Regions from separate parts of the Fontibacillus forbon genome, predicted to be linked through region 2. Evidence: riboswitches for the same ligand, from Rfam matches in the RefSeq annotation. Region 2 holds a riboswitch; each other region holds the start of a gene.
The links. A riboswitch is a leader RNA that binds a small molecule or an ion and turns the genes downstream of it on or off. The one in region 2 is predicted to bind cobalamin.
Positions count from the first base shown of each region.

Region 1: it holds a riboswitch for cobalamin, as region 2 does, so the genes downstream of both, metE (5-methyltetrahydropteroyltriglutamate--homocysteine S-methyltransferase) here and ACLB09_RS16900 (anaerobic ribonucleoside triphosphate reductase) in region 2, are expected to answer to the same signal.
Region 3: it holds a riboswitch for cobalamin, as region 2 does, so the genes downstream of both, ACLB09_RS11605 (ABC transporter substrate-binding protein) here and ACLB09_RS16900 (anaerobic ribonucleoside triphosphate reductase) in region 2, are expected to answer to the same signal.

Region 1 is NZ_JBKGFV010000002.1:115,763-121,418, forward strand. Features, by position in the region: gene ACLB09_RS07215 (FMN-dependent NADH-azoreductase) at 1-33, opposite strand, end outside; gene metE (5-methyltetrahydropteroyltriglutamate--homocysteine S-methyltransferase) at 148-2,445, opposite strand; cobalamin riboswitch at 2,614-2,808, opposite strand; gene ACLB09_RS07225 (helix-turn-helix transcriptional regulator) at 2,882-3,244, opposite strand; gene ACLB09_RS07230 (multicopper oxidase domain-containing protein) at 3,555-4,538, shown strand; gene ACLB09_RS07235 (DUF2249 domain-containing protein) at 4,652-5,212, shown strand; gene ACLB09_RS07240 (hypothetical protein) at 5,233-5,656, shown strand, end outside.
Region 2 is NZ_JBKGFV010000004.1:241,750-247,405, forward strand. Features, by position in the region: gene ACLB09_RS16890 (cell division protein FtsQ) at 1-308, opposite strand, end outside; gene ACLB09_RS16895 (MurR/RpiR family transcriptional regulator) at 574-1,404, shown strand; cobalamin riboswitch at 1,582-1,813, shown strand; gene ACLB09_RS16900 (anaerobic ribonucleoside triphosphate reductase) at 1,995-3,980, shown strand; gene nrdG (anaerobic ribonucleoside-triphosphate reductase activating protein) at 3,977-4,498, shown strand; gene ACLB09_RS16910 (ribonucleoside-diphosphate reductase subunit alpha) at 4,706-5,656, shown strand, end outside.
Region 3 is NZ_JBKGFV010000002.1:1,004,182-1,009,837, forward strand. Features, by position in the region: gene ACLB09_RS11600 (FecCD family ABC transporter permease) at 1-620, opposite strand, end outside; gene ACLB09_RS11605 (ABC transporter substrate-binding protein) at 617-1,627, opposite strand; cobalamin riboswitch at 1,815-2,018, opposite strand; gene ACLB09_RS11610 (methyl-accepting chemotaxis protein) at 2,120-3,709, opposite strand; gene ACLB09_RS11615 (TRM11 family SAM-dependent methyltransferase) at 3,874-4,653, opposite strand; gene ACLB09_RS11620 (TIGR03915 family putative DNA repair protein) at 4,984-5,656, opposite strand, start outside.

The sequences.
Region 1 (5,656 bases), on a different contig from region 2:
GTTGTTGGCTTTAACAAATAATACGTGTGACATGGTGTGATTTCCCTCCCGTTATCTATAACACTAACTATTTTTCTTGTACTTTATAATTTATAGTACAGTAAGGGTCATCCACCTGTCAAATGCAGAATTTTGCTAACTCATAAACTAAACCACGGAGTTCGAGGAGGCAAGCGCCTGGCGGCTGCGCTCTGCGGCACCCACCATATTTTTCAATGCCGCAACGGTTTCCTCCTGGCCTCTGGTCTTTAGCCCGCAATCCGGGTTGATCCAGAACAGTTCCGGATCCAGCACTTGAAGCGCCCGCCGGATCATGGACACCATTTCCTCCTCGGAAGGCACACGGGGACTGTGAATATCATAGACTCCCAGCCCAATGCCAAGCGGATAGGTGTGATCCTCAAAGCTCTGAATGAGCTCGCCGTGGCTGCGTGACGTCTCGATGGATATCACGTCCGCATCCAGCGCCTGGATCGAGCCCAGCATATCATGGAACTCGCAATAGCACATGTGGGTATGAATTTGCGTCGTTTCTAGAACGGTGGATGTCGATATTTTGAAAGCTTTTACGGCCCAATCCAGATAACGATCCCGATCTTTCGGCTTCAGCGGAAACCCTTCCCGTAGCGCCGGCTCGTCCACCTGGATCATGGTAATGCCTGCCTTTTCAAGCGCCTCCACTTCATGGCGAAGCGCCAAGGCGATTTGATAAGCCACGGTCTCCCGGGATACGTCGCTGCGGACGAAAGACCAGTTCAAAATCGTAACCGGACCCGTAAGCATCCCCTTGACAGGTTTGGAACTTAACGACTGGGCATACGCCGTCTCCTTAACGGTCATAGGCTGGTCGAATTCCACGTCGCCGTAAATAAGCGGCGGCTTCACGCAGCGCGTGCCGTACGATTGAACCCAGCCCCCCCTCGTAAAGGCAAATCCAGGGAGCTTTTCGCCGAAAAACTCCACCATATCGGTCCGTTCGAATTCTCCATGGACCAGGACATCCAGGCCGATCTCTTCCTGAATCGTGATCCACTTCTCAATTTCCGTCCGGATAAACTCGTCATACCGCTCTGCCGACCACTCTCCTTTGCGCCATTTCTGTCTGGCTGCACGAACCTCAGCGGTTTGAGGGAAGCTCCCTATGGTCGTCGTCGGCAGTAGCGGCAAATTCCATTTGGCTTGCTGCTTCAAACGGCGCCGGACAAACTCGCTGCTGCGTTCCGATGGCTGCTGGGAGATCGTAAGAACCGCATCCTGAACCTGTTTACGGCTACGCGAAGCATCCGTGGACAAAAGCTTCAAAGCATCGCTGTTTGCAGCAAACAAGGCCGGAGTCGATCCTGTCTTTGCCGCCTGGCATAAAGCCGAAATCTCCTCCAGTTTTTCTTCCGCGAAAGCGAGCGCTTCATGCAATACAGGAGGCAATCCCGTTTCTGCTTTGGCGGATACCGGCACATGAAGCAAGCTGCAAGACGGCTGGATGATAAGATCCGCAGAGGATGAAGTTAATGTCCCGATTTCATTCAACAATTGCCGGGTCTCCGGAAGGTCGGTACGCCAAATGTTGCGCCCGTCGACCACACCAGCCGCCAACGTTTTGTCTGCAGGAAATCCAAATTGACGAAGCGCCTGTAAATTCCCCTCTTTTCCATGCACAAAATCAAGACCGATTCCTTTCACCGGCAAAGCAACGATTTGCTCATACTTTTCTACGGCATCGAAATAAGTTTGCAGCAAGATTGATAACCCCGGGACTTCACGAGAGATGGTTTCATATATCTCTTGAACCAGCTTTAAGTCCTCTTCCGATACCGAGGTGACCAGTGCCGGTTCATCCACCTGCACCCAGGCTGCACCTTCGTCCTGTAATTCGCGCAAAACCTGCACATATAATGGCAGCAGTTTATGGCCCCACTCCTGAAGACGGTTTGAAGCGCCTTTGGACAGTTTAAGGAAAGTATACAACCCCAACAGTACCGGCTTGCCTTCGATCCCCAACTCCGACTTGGCTTCCCGGTAGTAAGACAGCGGAATATTCACCGTCAGTTCCGGCTCTCTTCCCTCAAGTTCGGGTACGATATAATGATAGTTCGTGTTGAACCATTTCGTCATTTCGCTGGCTGCAGCGGTTTTGTTGCCTCTGGCAATAGCAAAGTATGTAGCGAGCGGCACCGGCCCGCCATGGTATTCAAATCGTTCCGGAACAAGCCCGAACATCACGGCCGTATCCAAGACTTGATCGTAGTAGGTGAAGTCTCCGACCGGTATCAAGTCGATCCCTTTTTCCTTCTGCAATTTCCAGTGATTGCGGCGGATTTCGCCAAGCCGGTCGTGCAGGTCCTCCTCACCGATCTTTCCGCTCCAAAAAGCCTCGATCGCCTTTTTCCATTCCCGCTCTCTACCGATCCTAGGATAGCCCGAATTGCCGCTCAATATCTTGTTCAAATCTCATTCCTCCCCTTCTTTTCCTTACCGGTTGGTTGATTGATTGACACAAATAACGAATGAATAAAGCTGCACAAAAAAGGCCTTCTCTAGTCAATGCTAAAGAAGACCTTCGTATACAGATGCGATGGCTCGATCTTTAACACCTCCCTATCTCCCGTAGGTACAGCAGTGTTGCTAGAACAGGCAGGTCTCCTGGCTCCAGAATCATCGCCGGATACAGCCTTCCCGGTGTCCTGGACACCAGTGGCATGATACGCATCACGACTTCTCTGTTACAGTGGCGGGACCGCGCCGGCATTGCACCGGACTTCCCTTTTAAGCTCCAGCCGCGGCTGGAACACCTATTCCCACAATATTCAGTTATGAATATGCACTAAATACTACCGATTGTTGTGACATAATTCAACAGTAATCTTATCGGATTCGGATTAATTCAAACGAAATTATCCGCTACCGCCTTATGAAGCATGCCGATGCAGCGGTCGAGGTCCGTTTTAATTTGTTTCTTGTATAGTGCTGCTTTCTCCGCACCGTCATCAGTAAAGTGGTATAAGACGATTTCCTGAAAATCCACACTCGGATCGTTTCCTTTCAACTGCTTGGTCCGGTACAAAACACCTTCCTGCACCAACTCATGGAGAGCGCGATAAATCTCGCTTTGCGGTGGCACATAGCCGAACGGTTTGAATTCTTCCTTCAACTCTTCCAGTATTTGATATCCGTATCCTCTGCGATGCTCCACTTTAGTAATCAGATACAATTTGATATACGCCCTTTGGGCAATCATGAATGCCATTCGCTCACCTCACCCCCGTTCCTTTAAATATACCCAATATATGAAATATTCACAACAGTTGGATTAATTGTCTTTTTATACATGGATGATAGGTTTCTAGAAAAGGAGATATGATGGATTATATTCGGAGTAACTGGAACGGGGATTTGAATTTCTATTGTGAATTTTTCATATATTGAAATAATAGCAATAAGAGATGTTACGAATTTCCGACACGTCCGAAAATGTGCTTTCCGTCACAAGGGGGGGTCCGAATTCATCTTAATCTTAAGTTATTGAAATTGTATTTTCTTCAAGGAGGTTCGCCCCTATGAAAATTGCGAAATCGGCCTTTTTCATCCTATCCTGCCTCATCGTAATTTCGGTGGTCTGGCTTGCTCCTCCCCCGGCTCAAGTCAGCGAATCCGAACCGGAACAGGAGGTTCAAAAAGTCAATCAGCACCCGGTAGAACCGGTTATCCATCGCGATGGCGACACCGTTCATATAGAAATGACCGCCCAGGTAACGGATGTGGAAATTTCGGAAGGCGTTTTTTATAACGCCTGGACCTTTAACGGAACGGTTCCCGGTCCAGTGCTCCGGGTTAAGGAGGGGGATACGCTGAGCTTTACGCTGAAAAATATGGATCCCGACATGCCGCATTCGATGGATTTCCATGCGGTTCACGCCGCGCCAAGCAAAAAGTTCGTAGACGTTATGCCGGACGAACAAGGAACCTTTACTTATCCCGCCGATACCCCCGGTATTTTTATGTATCATTGCGGCACAAGCCCTGTCCTGCTGCATGTGGCAAACGGCATGTACGGAACGATCATCGTGGAACCGAAAACCGGCTATCCGACGGATGCCGAGATCGACCGGGAATTTACGATCGTGCAAAGCGAGTGGTATCGGGAGCATGATGAGGACGCTTTTATGAATGAAGAACCGGAGTATGTCGTTTTTAACGGGGATGACTTTACGCTGAAAAACCACCCGCTTCTCGCCAAAGTAGGAGACAACATCCGGCTATATGTCAGTAATGTGGGGCCAAACGAAGTATCATCTTTCCATGTTGTAGGAACGACGATGGACAGGGTCTACATTGACGGCAATCCGAAAAACATCATGTATGGGTTACAGACCGTTATGCTTCCGGCAGGAGGATCGGCTGTCGTTGAATTTACGGTGACGGAGGAAGGCGATTACCCAATTCTTACGCATCAGCTAAAGCATGCCTCAAAAGGAGCAACGGCCATATTGCGGGTTACGAAAGACGGCAAAGACACGCATGAGCCCACGATGACCCATTAGTAAAACCGCAAAATGAATCGAGACGAAGGGATTTTGAAACCTGCAACAAAGCCTGTGACAGAAATCACAATCCGTCAATACAGCCATTTTATAATGAGATAGAGGTGATTCAAATGAATCGAGACGAAGCAAAAATCGTGGAACTGGACGTCAGAGACCAGCTGCGCAAAAAGCTGGAACCGTTCCAGCTAATCATGGATACCGTTAAAACACTGGAAGCAGACGATATTTTCGTCCTGCATGCCACGTTTAAGCCTACACCGTTGCTTGGTTTTTTGAAAATGCGGGGTTATGCGGGTAAATCTCAGCAGGAGGATAAGGAACACTGGATTACGACGTTCGTAAACAAAAAGAACAAGCATTGGCTTGACGAGCAGCCAACCACCGGGAAGGAAGATGCCAAGCCGGCATCAACTTCTTCGGATCAGGCCCTTTCCGCCGAAGCTGATCATCAAACGAAGGTGATCGAACTGGATAACCGCGGCCTGGAGCCGCCGCAGCCGATGATGCGCACGCTTGCCGCTCTTGATCGCAGCCGCCCGGGAGATCGGGTCCTGATCCACAATGACAGGGTCCCTGTATTTCTTATTGAGGAACTGAACAGTATGGGTTGCCCGTTCACCGTTGAAGAACAACCGGACGGATCGGCAAAAGTAACGATCACCAAAGCTTAAAGTATAAGGAGGGTTAAGCCATGTCATCCATGTCACGTCTCCCCTTCCTGTTTATCATCACTGGAATTTTCGGCTTCGTGCTGTTTCACGTGACGTCGGTGATGTCGCTGACCGGTTGGATCGGGGAAGGGATTCGCGGCCCGACCGGCTGGTTTCACGTCCATCTGTTCGTGCTCGGCTGGGCAACCATGTTCGCCATGGGAGCCGTTTATCAGTTGATCAACGTCATTTTGCAATCGAATATTTACAGCGAACGGCTTGGTTACATCCATTATTTCCTTTTTACCATCGGCCTCTTCGGCCTTCTGTTCGGCTTTATTCAAGGGGAAATATCCTGGATCGCCGGTTTTGCCACCCTGGCCTTCGCCGGAATTATCGTCTTTGCCTGGAACATGGCCGTGACTTTAATCCGGGCAGCCAAATGGAATTCAATTACGATCAGTA
Region 2 (5,656 bases):
AACATAGCTAGAGAAAATCCGATAAATTTCTCCAGCTCCCCGAGACCGCCGAACTGGCCGAGCATGATCTCGCCGAAAATCACTTCGCCCAGCGCCGCGCCGACGGCGGCATAAAACGGATGGAACAGAATGCATAGCGTCAACGGAATAAAAGCGAAGTACTCCACCGAAAATTCCACCGGACCGAGCCGCAGGGATGGAATCAGCTCCGTAATCATGTTGGACAAGCCGTACAGGGACATAGACAAAATAAACACCATCATTTTTTGCGATTGCGTAAGCACATATCTTTTTTGGGACCGAATCACTTGCTTCCCCTCCTTGAATTAAGTTGTTCAAACGCCCTTGCTTCAGGCTAATCCCAATATAGAATCCAATTATTAAATTCGATGTCCGGGAACGTTAAAATCATGTAAATAAAATTACATAAATTATAATAATGAAAAAATACACGTCATCATCAACGCGCCCCTTGTTTCTCCGATTGGATACGTATCGCTTTTGCCCTTATTAAATCCGGTATGTTAATCTATTTCTATCAAGCACCAGACAAAGAAAGTGAGGGCATATCTCGTGAAGCTGGACTGGAATACCGAGGCCCTGTCACCGGGCCAGTTTAAAATTGCGGATTATATCCAAAAAAACTCGCAAACCGTCCTGTTCTCCACCGAACAGGAAATTGCCGACGCGCTGGGGCTGAGCATTGCCTCGGTCTCGCGGTTTTGGCGCACGGTCGGTTTCAAAAATATAAAAGATTTCAAAACCAAGCTGAGGAGTCAACTCGATGTGACGCCTGCGGCAAAAATGAAAAACATTATGGACAAAGCGGACGCCAGCCCGCTCCCCCAGCAGTTTCTCGCAACAAGCATGAGGCATCTCGAAGAAACGCTGACCCACTACTCTGCCGATTCCTTCGAAGCCGCCGTCACCGCCCTGACCTCGGCAAGGCGCATCTACATCTATGGTCCGGGCCCTTCGGCCGGGCTCACGGAGCTGCTTCATTACAGGCTCGGCCGATTCGGCCTGTCTCTCCATCGCTTGGACCGCGGCGGGAGCGAGTTGTTTGAGGATCTTCTTCACCTGACAGGGGAAGATCTCGTGGTCCTGTTCGGGTTCGTCCGGCTGCTGCCGGAAGCGAAGGTGATCGTCGATCATGCCAAAGAGACCGGTTACCGGACTTTGCTCATCACGGACCGGCTCGTTGCCGACTTTTCCGATCAATGCGATATCACGCTGTTTGCCAGCCGGGGAGAAACGTGGGAATTCCACTCCATGATTGCCCCTACGTTTATAGTAGAAAATTTGATTGTCGCGGTAGGAATGAGGAATCCGGAGGATCATCTGCACAAGTTGAACGAGTTGAATCAGCTAAGAAAAAAATACGCCCAGGAGCTTCCAAGATAATCCATGGGACAAACCTGGTTTCGGAATTTTCGGACTAAAAATTTCAAAAAAATTTTTCATCCCCGCTGGACCGCACTGCGGTTGCTTTCAGGGGATTTTTCATTTTTTTCAGCCGTTCAATTTAAGCTAGGCCCATTTACAAACACAATATATGGGGTTAATATATTTACAAGACAACAAAATATAGTGTGAACGGGTGGTCCGGCGCCCTAGACGCCGGGTCTTAAAAGGGAAGGCGGTGCGAATCCGCTGCGGTCCCGCCACTGTAATCGGAGCGCTTGGGAATCTCTTGTGATCATCCCAAGGCAATTCGCCGGCATAATGCCACTAAGGGAGTTCTATAACTCCCCCGGGAAGGCGCCGGCGCATGACCGAAAGCCAGGAGACCTGCCCGTTTGGAAGACACCGCGCTAACCTGCGAGGAACAGGGAGGTGTCCGATGCAGCTCTTACATAGCTTTGATTTTGACTTCATGGTTCCGCCTTCCTACAGCTATCATTCTGGAGACATTCGGGCATTTTCGGCCTTGCCGGGTTGGAAATGCTTTTTATATGGGATTTTACCTAGTTATCGGGGAGGAGAACTATTACATGGCATTAATGAATCGGATCGATACGGAAACAAACCGGGAGCAAATGATGGAAGAGGTTATCCGCCTTGGCGAAGAAATCGTCGAGAGCTCGAATTTGGAGGTCTTGCGGGAAAACGCCAACTTGAACGGGGAAAGCTTCTCCGGCAAAATGAGCAAATTCGGCAGCGAGTACTCGAAATGGTATGCAAACCATTTTGTCATGCCGCCCCGGGTCGTCCAGGCGATCAAGGACAATGTAGTCTATGTGCATGACCTCGATCAATACGCGATCGGCACGACGAATTGCATTTTCATTCCGTTTGCCAAACTGCTGCGCGAAGGCTTCAACACCGGCAACGGCAGCGTCCGTCCGCCGAACTCGATCATGACCGCGATGGCGCTCGTCGCGATTATTTTCCAATCCCAGCAAAACTCCCAATACGGCGGCGTATCGGCCAACATGCTTGATTACGACCTGGCTCCTTACGTGGCAAAATCCTTCGCCAAATACTTCCGCAAAGGACTGGAGTATTTCGAGGAAGGCAATGGCGAGGCGGACTTTGGCGGTGTAATCGACATGAGCCGCAGCGACCTTCAAGCCCAATATCCGAAATCTTTTAAATATGCGTTAAAAGAAACCGAAAGCGAGACACTGCAAGGCGCGGAGAGTCTGATTCACAACCTGAATACGATGTCCAGCCGCGCGGGAGGACAAATTCCGTTCACCAGCATCAACTACGGCACCTGCACGTCGCCGGAAGGCCAACTCGTCATCAGCTCCCTGCTGACGGCTACGATGCGCGGACTCGGCAGCGGAGAAACGCCGATCTTCCCGATCCAGATTTTCAAATGCAAGCAAGGCGTCAACCAAAACCCGGGCGAGCCGAACTATCATCTCTTTTTGAAGTCGGCGGAATGCTCGGCCAAGCGGCTGTATCCGAACTTCGCCAACCTGGATGCCCCGTTGAATCTCATGCACTACGATCCAACCGATCCGGATACCGAATTCGCTACGATGGGCTGCCGCACGCGGGTGCTGAGCGACCGCTTCGGACGCAATCACCTGTCCGGAAAAGGCAATCTTTCCTTTAATACGCTAAACCTCGTCAAGCTCGGACTTGAGCACGGGATCGCGTTGGGACGGAGAAACGTTGCGGATGAGCGCGGCTTCTACCATGAACTCGACCATTACCTCGACATCGCGCTGGAAGGACTGCTTCATCGCTTCAAAATCCAAGCCGCGCAAAAAGCGAAAGCGTCCGATTTCATGATGCGCGAAGGCGTTTGGGAAGGCGGCGAGAAGCTGGACCCGGAGGAAAACGTCGGCGAATTGATCAAACACGGCTCCCTGTCCATCGGATTCATCGGGCTGGCGGAATGCATGAAGGCCATGTACGGCAAGCATCATGGCGAAGACGAACAGGTTTACCAAAAAGCTTACGATCTGATTGCCTATATGCGCGACTACTGCGACAGACAAGGCGAATTGCACAACCTGAACATCACGTTATTCGCCACGCCGGCGGAAGGGTTGTCCGGCAAATTCACCAAGCGTGACCGGGCTTTCTACGGCACGGTGCCGGGTGTCGTCGACCGGGAGTATTACACAAATTCTTTCCACATCCCTGTGTACTACAAGATTAGCGCCGCGAAAAAGATTCGGCTGGAAGCCGCGTTCCACGGACTGTGCAATGCGGGAGCCATCTCTTATATCGAGTTGAACGGAAACGCCCGCAGCAATCCGGCGGCATTCCTGCAAATCGTTCAATATGCATTGTCGCAGCAGGTCAGCTACTTTAGCATCAACCATCCGATCGACCGCTGCTCCGCGTGCGGGTTTGAGGGCATCATCGGGGCCACCTGCCCTTCCTGCAATAGCCACGAGAAGGACGTTTATATCCGCCGGTTGCGCCGCGTGACCGGGTATCTGACAGGTGATTTTCAGACCCGTTTCAATGCCGCGAAGCAGGCCGAAGTCCGCGACCGGGTGAAACACGATTCATGAACATATGCGGCTACTACCCGGAATCCATCAATGAAGGCGAAGGCCTTCGTGCCGCCATCTTCGTCAGCGGCTGCCGGCATTACTGCAAAGGCTGCTTCAGTGCAGCCACCTGGAACTTCAATTACGGCGAGCTGCTGACGCCGGAGCGCGAACTGGAAATCATCACCGACATCAAAAACAACCCGCTGCTCAGCGGGGTCAGCATTTTGGGCGGGGATCCGTTTTTCTCCGCCGCCGAGGTCGGCGCCTTTGTCGATCACTTGCGCCTCGAGGCCGGGCAGCCCATACCCATCTGGATTTACAGCGGGTATACGTACGAAGAATTGACCGAACACCGGGATTCGCCGGAATTTCGATTGCTCGAACGCTGCCAAGTGCTGGTAGACGGACGTTTCGTCGAAGAACTGCGGGACCCCTCCCTGCTCTACAGAGGCAGCTCCAACCAGCGTCTCATCGATATTGCGGCCAGCCTGTCGCAAGATCAACCGGCCCTTTGGGAGCCAACTTTCTCTTTCTAGCTTTCCGACTTTCTAGTATAATTGATAATCTGTGATGCTTTTCATAGCGAAAAGAAAAATCACCGCTGGCGTCTATTCCGAGGGCGCCCCTTTTTCCTTGATTATTCTCAATTTGAGAATTGAAAATTTATAGATTCGACCGGCATTCGAAACCTTCAAACCGGTCCGGTCCATCACATCCCATGCCATGAAAGCGAGGAATTCTACATGCCACAACTCGTCACCAAGCCTAACAACCGTCAACTTGCGTTCGATAACGATCGTCTCGGCGTTTACGCCGATCGCATTCTGGACGGATTACATACACTGGACAAGGAGCGCCTGCTGCGCGGCGTAAACGCCAAGCTTAGACGCGACGAAGTAACCGGAGAGGAAATCAGCAGCGCATTCACGATGTCGGCGCTAGAACTCGTCACGAAAGAAGAGCCGGACTGGAAGTTTGCGGCAGCACGTTCTTTGCTGACCTCCCTCTACAAAAAAGCGGCCGTCAACCGCCGCTACAAAGCCTATCCGGAAGAACCTTACGGTTCGTTCTATCATCTGATCACCGATTTGTGCAAAATCGGCATCTACCGCGAGGAATTGCTGGAGTACTACACCAAGGAGCAAATCGAGGAATTGGGCCAATGCATCGATCCTTCCCGCGACCTGCTGTTTGACTACATCGGCCTTCTGACTTTGACCGAGCGCTATTTGGCGACCGATTTCGAAGGCCGGATCATGGAGCTCCCGCAAGAACGTTATATGGTCATCGCCATGTACCTCATGCACCGGGAGCCTGCGGAAACTCGCCTTGAGCTCGTTAAGGAAGCTTATTGGGCGATGAGCAATATCTATATGACGGCTGCCACCCCGACGATGTCCAATGCGGGCAAAAAAGTCGCCGGCCAGCTCTCCAGCTGCTTCATCGATACGGTGGACGACTCGCTGGAAGGCATTTTCGACTCCAATACCGACGTGGCCCGGCTCAGCAAAATGGGCGGCGGGATCGGCGTCTACCTCGGCAAAGTGCGCGCCCGCGGCTCCGATATCCGCGGCCACAAAAATACCAGCTCCGGCGTCATCCCGTGGATTCGCCAGCTGAACAACACGGCCGTCAGCGTCGACCAGCTCGGCACGCGCAAAGGCGCGATCGCCGTTTACCTGGACGTGTTTCAT
Region 3 (5,656 bases), on a different contig from region 2:
ATGGCCGTATACGACCATCCTCGCAGACTCAGGCTTCCCATCGTCCAATACAATATTTCATTTACCGTTCTTTTCGACATCGCCGTCAGAAAGGAGACGACCGCACCGAGAAAAGACTGCATAACCACACCCGATAATATCAAACTCTCGATCGGGATTTTTCCATTCTCCCTGGCCAGCCGCATTACGATCCACAGCGTAGCCGCCCCGGTCAGAAAAGCTACCACCGGAAGCGTGAATATGCCGAGCAGTGAAAATTGCCAGCCGAAAAAGATCAGCACGGCCGCGCCTAACGCCGAACCCGAGGAAACCCCCAAGGTGAAGGGATCTGCAAGCGGATTGCGGAGCACGCCTTGAAACGCGGCGCCTGCCACCGAAAGCGAAGCTCCTACCAACATGCCAAGCAACACGCGCGGCAGGCGTACCTGCATCACGATTTGTTCGGAAGCCACGCTCCAATCAGGCTCGATCCATTCTCCGAGACCCGGAATCCGATGCAGCAGAATCCCGACGATTTCACCTGCCGGCAAGTGAACGGAACCGAACCCGATGCAGATCAGCAGCGTAAAGAGAAGCAATCCCAGGCCGATCGTCCCGTAACCTGCCAGCTTTGACCTCATGGTTGGATCAAATCCGGGTAAATCGCTTTCGCTACTTCAATTAATCCCTGAGTCACGCGCGGACCCGGACGGCTCAATAAATTGTCATCCATTCCCACAATGCGGTCTTCCTTCACAGCCGTGATTTGATCCCAGCCGCCGCGGCCTTTGATAATTTCGGCCAATGTACGGTTATTCTCATCGATTACACTTTTCGCATATAAAATGACGTCCGGATTTGCTTTAATAATGTTTTCTTCGTTAATCTCGCTCCAACCGGTAATGTCGGAAGCCACGTTTTCCCCGCCGGCAAGTGTGATCATTTCATCCATAAACTCGCCTTTGCCTACGGTCCAACCGGGAGAAAACTCAATATACACTTTCTTCTTCTGATCGGCTGTCAAAGATTTAACGGCTTCGGTAACTTTGTCCAGCTCAGCTTTCATTTGTTCGGTTACTTCTTTTGCCTCGTTCTGATGGTCGGTGATCTCGCCGACCGTTTTAATATTGTCCATTACCCCGTCGATCGTTTTGGGATTGGAGCGAAACACTTTCATCCCGAGATCGGTCAAACTCTTGACCGTATCTTCGCCGATCAGACTTCCAGCCAGTACCAGATCCGGCTGCGCTGCTACTACCGCTTCAACATTCACCTGAAAACCGCCCATTTTCGGCTTATCTTTAGCCGCTTCAGGGTAGTCGTCGTTATCGGAAACCCCAACGATTTGTTCATCCAAACCAAGGGCGAACAAGCCTTCCGTCTCCGAAGGTGCCAGCGAGACGATCCGCTGCGGTGCGGATTCAAACGTAAATTCACTTCCGTAAGCATCCTTTACGGTAAGCGGGTAAGTCGTATGAAGTTCTTCCTGCTCCGGTGCGTTTGCACCGTTTGTTTGCTGTTCTTGAGTCTGACCCGCGTTGTTGCTATTGTCCGCCGTGCTGTTTGTGTTATTCGCTCCGCAACCGGCGGTAACGAGCAGCAAAAGCGCCAGCAGCCAAATCCCCCAAACCTTAGTCCACTTCTTCATTAGTCCCTCTCCTTCGGGTTTCTTGTTTTAAGAAACGCCTGAGCCAAAGCGAAGCCCTATTCCACAAGAAAAACCCATCCTGAGCGGATGGGTTACGTCTACAAAGTCATTTACGGAAACTTCAAGTCAATCACGCAAGACCGGTTTCCGTCTTCATTAGCAGAACGTTATCCTTTCCTCGAAGGACCGTCTAAAACTCCCGTTGGCAGGTCTCCTGACTATCAGGCCGCGACGAAAACTCGCCTTCCCATCATACTTTTCCGTACGACAGTGGCAAAATGAGTTTCGTCCCTGTACACAGTGGCGGGACCGTGCCGGATTTACACCGGCTTCCCTTTTAACCCGAAGCTTGCGGCAAGCATGCTCCAGGACCTACGGGCACTTTCTATTCGCTTGAATCTAGGCTTTCTTTCTCTATGGATTATAGGGGATAAGCTTAAAATTTACAATATGCGATACGGGCTATCGGCCAGCATAACGGTCATTCTAACTTTAATGATCTACGGACAAATCGGCCCCCAATACCCCGATAACATCTCCTTCTTTTAAAATGGGAACAGACAAAGTGATGCAACGCCGCTTGGTGATTGCCGATACATAAACCTCCGAAATGACCGTTTCCCCGTTCATGGCACCTCGGAACCAATCGCGACCCTTGGCATTGAGCAGTCCCGCCTCTGGAATCGATACGACAAAAGAACCGTCGGACCGGTTTGTCCATGCGGCTTCCAGTCCCGTCTCCCCTTCCAGGAGCCGCTCCAAAACGACGCGGTGCTCAAATTCCCGCATCAAGAGCATTGTGCTGTTGTTCGCCGTTTCCTGAAGTCTTCTGGCATAAACCAGGCCCAGTTCCCGTACCGCAGCTTTTTGTTCCTCCGTTTCCTCCGAGGCCGAACTTCCCCGGACCGCCTCCAACGAAGATAGCAGTTCCTCTTGCGCCCGGTGCAGGCCGCCGGCAACACTTTGAAGCTTGCCGATATGCCCCCTCTGGGATTCCATCCGGGACAAGGCACCCTCCACATGGGAGATACTCCGGTTAAGGCCCGCATGAACTTCCTTCATCATGCTTTCCATATTCCGCGTCATCTCCGATTGTTCCCGGCTTCGCCGTCCAGTCTCGGCCACCAGCCCGTTCACTTCGGCCACCTCGTCGGAAATGAACAGGATGTCCTTCCCCATCGATTTCAGCAATTCGATGCCGTCCATCGCCGATTTTCTTCCATCCCGGAGCGTATCCTTAACCCGGTCCACCTCATCCGTGATTTGCCGGAACAGAGGGGCGGAACTGCCGATCGCCTTGCTGCTCTGCTCGGCAAGTTGGCGCATTCTCATGGCCACTACGTCAAAACCTTTACCCTGTTCCCCCAGTCTTGCCGCCTCAATGGATGCATTCAGGGCGAGCAGCAATACTTCGCCGGATATCCCTTCAAGCTCCCGATATAAGGCTCCAAGTTGTCTCGTATTGCGCTCCAGATCGTTCATCGGTCCGTTGATCGACTGCTGGGACTCCGCCAGCGAGCGAATCGTCCCGTCTGCCTCTGCGAGGGCTTCCGTGATCCGCGAAGCTTCGGACAGCGTCTTCTCGCTGCGGATATGCAGTTGATCCGCCGCCTCCTGAATCCGAAATGCGGAGGTAGCAACTTCCTGCATGGCAGCCAAACTTTCCTGCACCTGTTCCAAAGAACGTTCACTGCTGTGCTTCAGCTTCAGATCCTCCACAGAGGAAATATCGGATAAATGCTGGAGTTGCTCCATGCTCTCGTTCACTTCTCCCACGGCAGCCTGCAGCCTGTCCGCCGCAACCAGAGATTCATTGGCCATCACGATCCAATCGGTTTCGGAATGCCCTTTATCATCATGTTCCGGCGGAGCTGCCGAAGGAAGCGAGGAGGAAGTCTCTTGTCCTTCGCGTCGAAATTTTAGGAAACTCCATGAGAGCGTTGCAAAACATATAAAGGCTATCAGGGCCACGAAAGGCATATACCAGGATAACTTTTGCCATAAAGCCATGATAAACAATAAAAAGGCCGCCCCCATACCCAGTACGGATGCATTTCTTTCGATCCCGCGGAGTTGATTCATTTGTTCCCACTCCTCTTATGTAAGTTTATCTTACATTATAGAATAGGACTTAAGACATAAAAAGAGTTTTTTCGGAAATTTAATACATTTTTCTTCAAATTTCTATGTCTATTTTATAGATATAACACGTTATGTTATATTTTGTTGTGATATATAGATGTTTCTTAACTCTGACATACCCAAACATTACGGACAAAAGAACCCTTCACTACCTGACCGTAGTCCTTAATTTGAAAACCGCAAGCCTGCAAATCGAACTCTAACTCTTCGCTCGACACCACCACAGCAGTCTCGCAGAACCGGCGCAGGCTCGATAGCATGGCTCTTTTTTCGTCCTGCGGCAACACCGAGCACAAATTGTAAGGCATATCCAGAATGGCTGCATCATAATGCCCGCTCACATGATTCATATCTCCAATCGAAAGTAGCCCCGGGTCATCATACCCGAAATGCGCCAGGTTCTCCCGGGCTCCCCGGATGGCCAGCGGATTCAAATCCCTGCCGAAGATATCGACACCCATGGACAGCGCCTCGATCAGCACATTGCCCATCCCGCAGCACGGATCGATCGCCCTGATCCCTTTCGGATCAGGGATGCCGATATTCACGAGCGCCCGAGCCATCGCAACAGGCAGTCCTGTGGAGTAATTCCTTGGCTTATGCTTATGTTGCTGCCAGACCGGGTCTGCCTGACGGCAGATGCCGAACATCCAGCCGCCATTATACGAAAGCAGCCCAAACGTTATGTCCGGATGGCGCATTTTCGCCGTCCCCCTGATATGCGCGCCAATTCGCCGTTCCAGTTGCCTCTGCTCCTCATAACTTCGCTTCAAACCGTTTTTTAGATACAGTACTTTGAAGGTGCTTCCCTCCAGCTTTATTCCCGCTGCATACGTGATGATCTCTTCAAGCGAATGACCGGTGAACAGAACATCTACCCGCATGGAAACAAACGGGCTCCTGTTCGGTTCGATCCTCAAAGGACTCTCTATATATGATAATGATCCCGGTTCTTCTCCAAACAAAGCGCGAAGCTCCATCCGGCACAGTTCTCTATCATTTTCGTGGCATGCAAAAAGAAAGATAAACCGTTCACGGTTATGATTTAGATTCGGTTGCACTTTACCTTGTTCCTCCCGATAGATTTGGGCACAATGGTTCCAAATTCCATACTTCATATCCCATATCTCGTACCACATTCCATATTTTCAAAATTCTAATTTCAACTTTCATTGTCCATTGTATCAAAAATTTGAAAGTTTTATTGAATCCCGTCACTGCATCTCCGTGAGCTGCGCCCAGTATCTTTTGGGCATATGGGACATCTGCGCGCGCGGATTAACCCGCTCCCGGATCGCTACCGTATTATAAAACTGCTTCCACAAACTGCGGTAAGCTTTCTCTTGTTCGCTGACATCCGGCAGAGTCAACTCATCCACATTCACAATTGACACCTTATCGTTCTGCGTCTCATCCGGCCGGTGTATCAGCGCCTGTCCATGAGTTTTATCGTAAATCATAAACGACTCTTGACGGTAACGATCGCAAAAATGGGGAGCCAAAACAGGTAACACAATATTTTTGGGCTCAATCACGGATACCAGAGCATCGCCGTAGACCGAAAAACGCACAAATCCCGTGAACGCATGGCTCTCGGAATTCAAATGCCTCACTGCTTTATTAAGCTGATGAACGGTATTCTCCGTCAGCATATTCATCACAACGCCCCCATGCTTGAAACCAAGACGCAGAAAGCGGTAAATCAGCATTTCTTTTTGAGAGTCACATGTGAGAAAGCCTAACCGGACCAATTCCTGGGCTGCCGGCGATATTTTATTTCCGATTGCATCATATACCCGTGCAGCCTTCCCCGAATCGGTTTCAACGTAACGGTTGCCGAAAAGCACATACTGCGGATCTGCGTCAGAAGTAATATCCAGCAGTTCC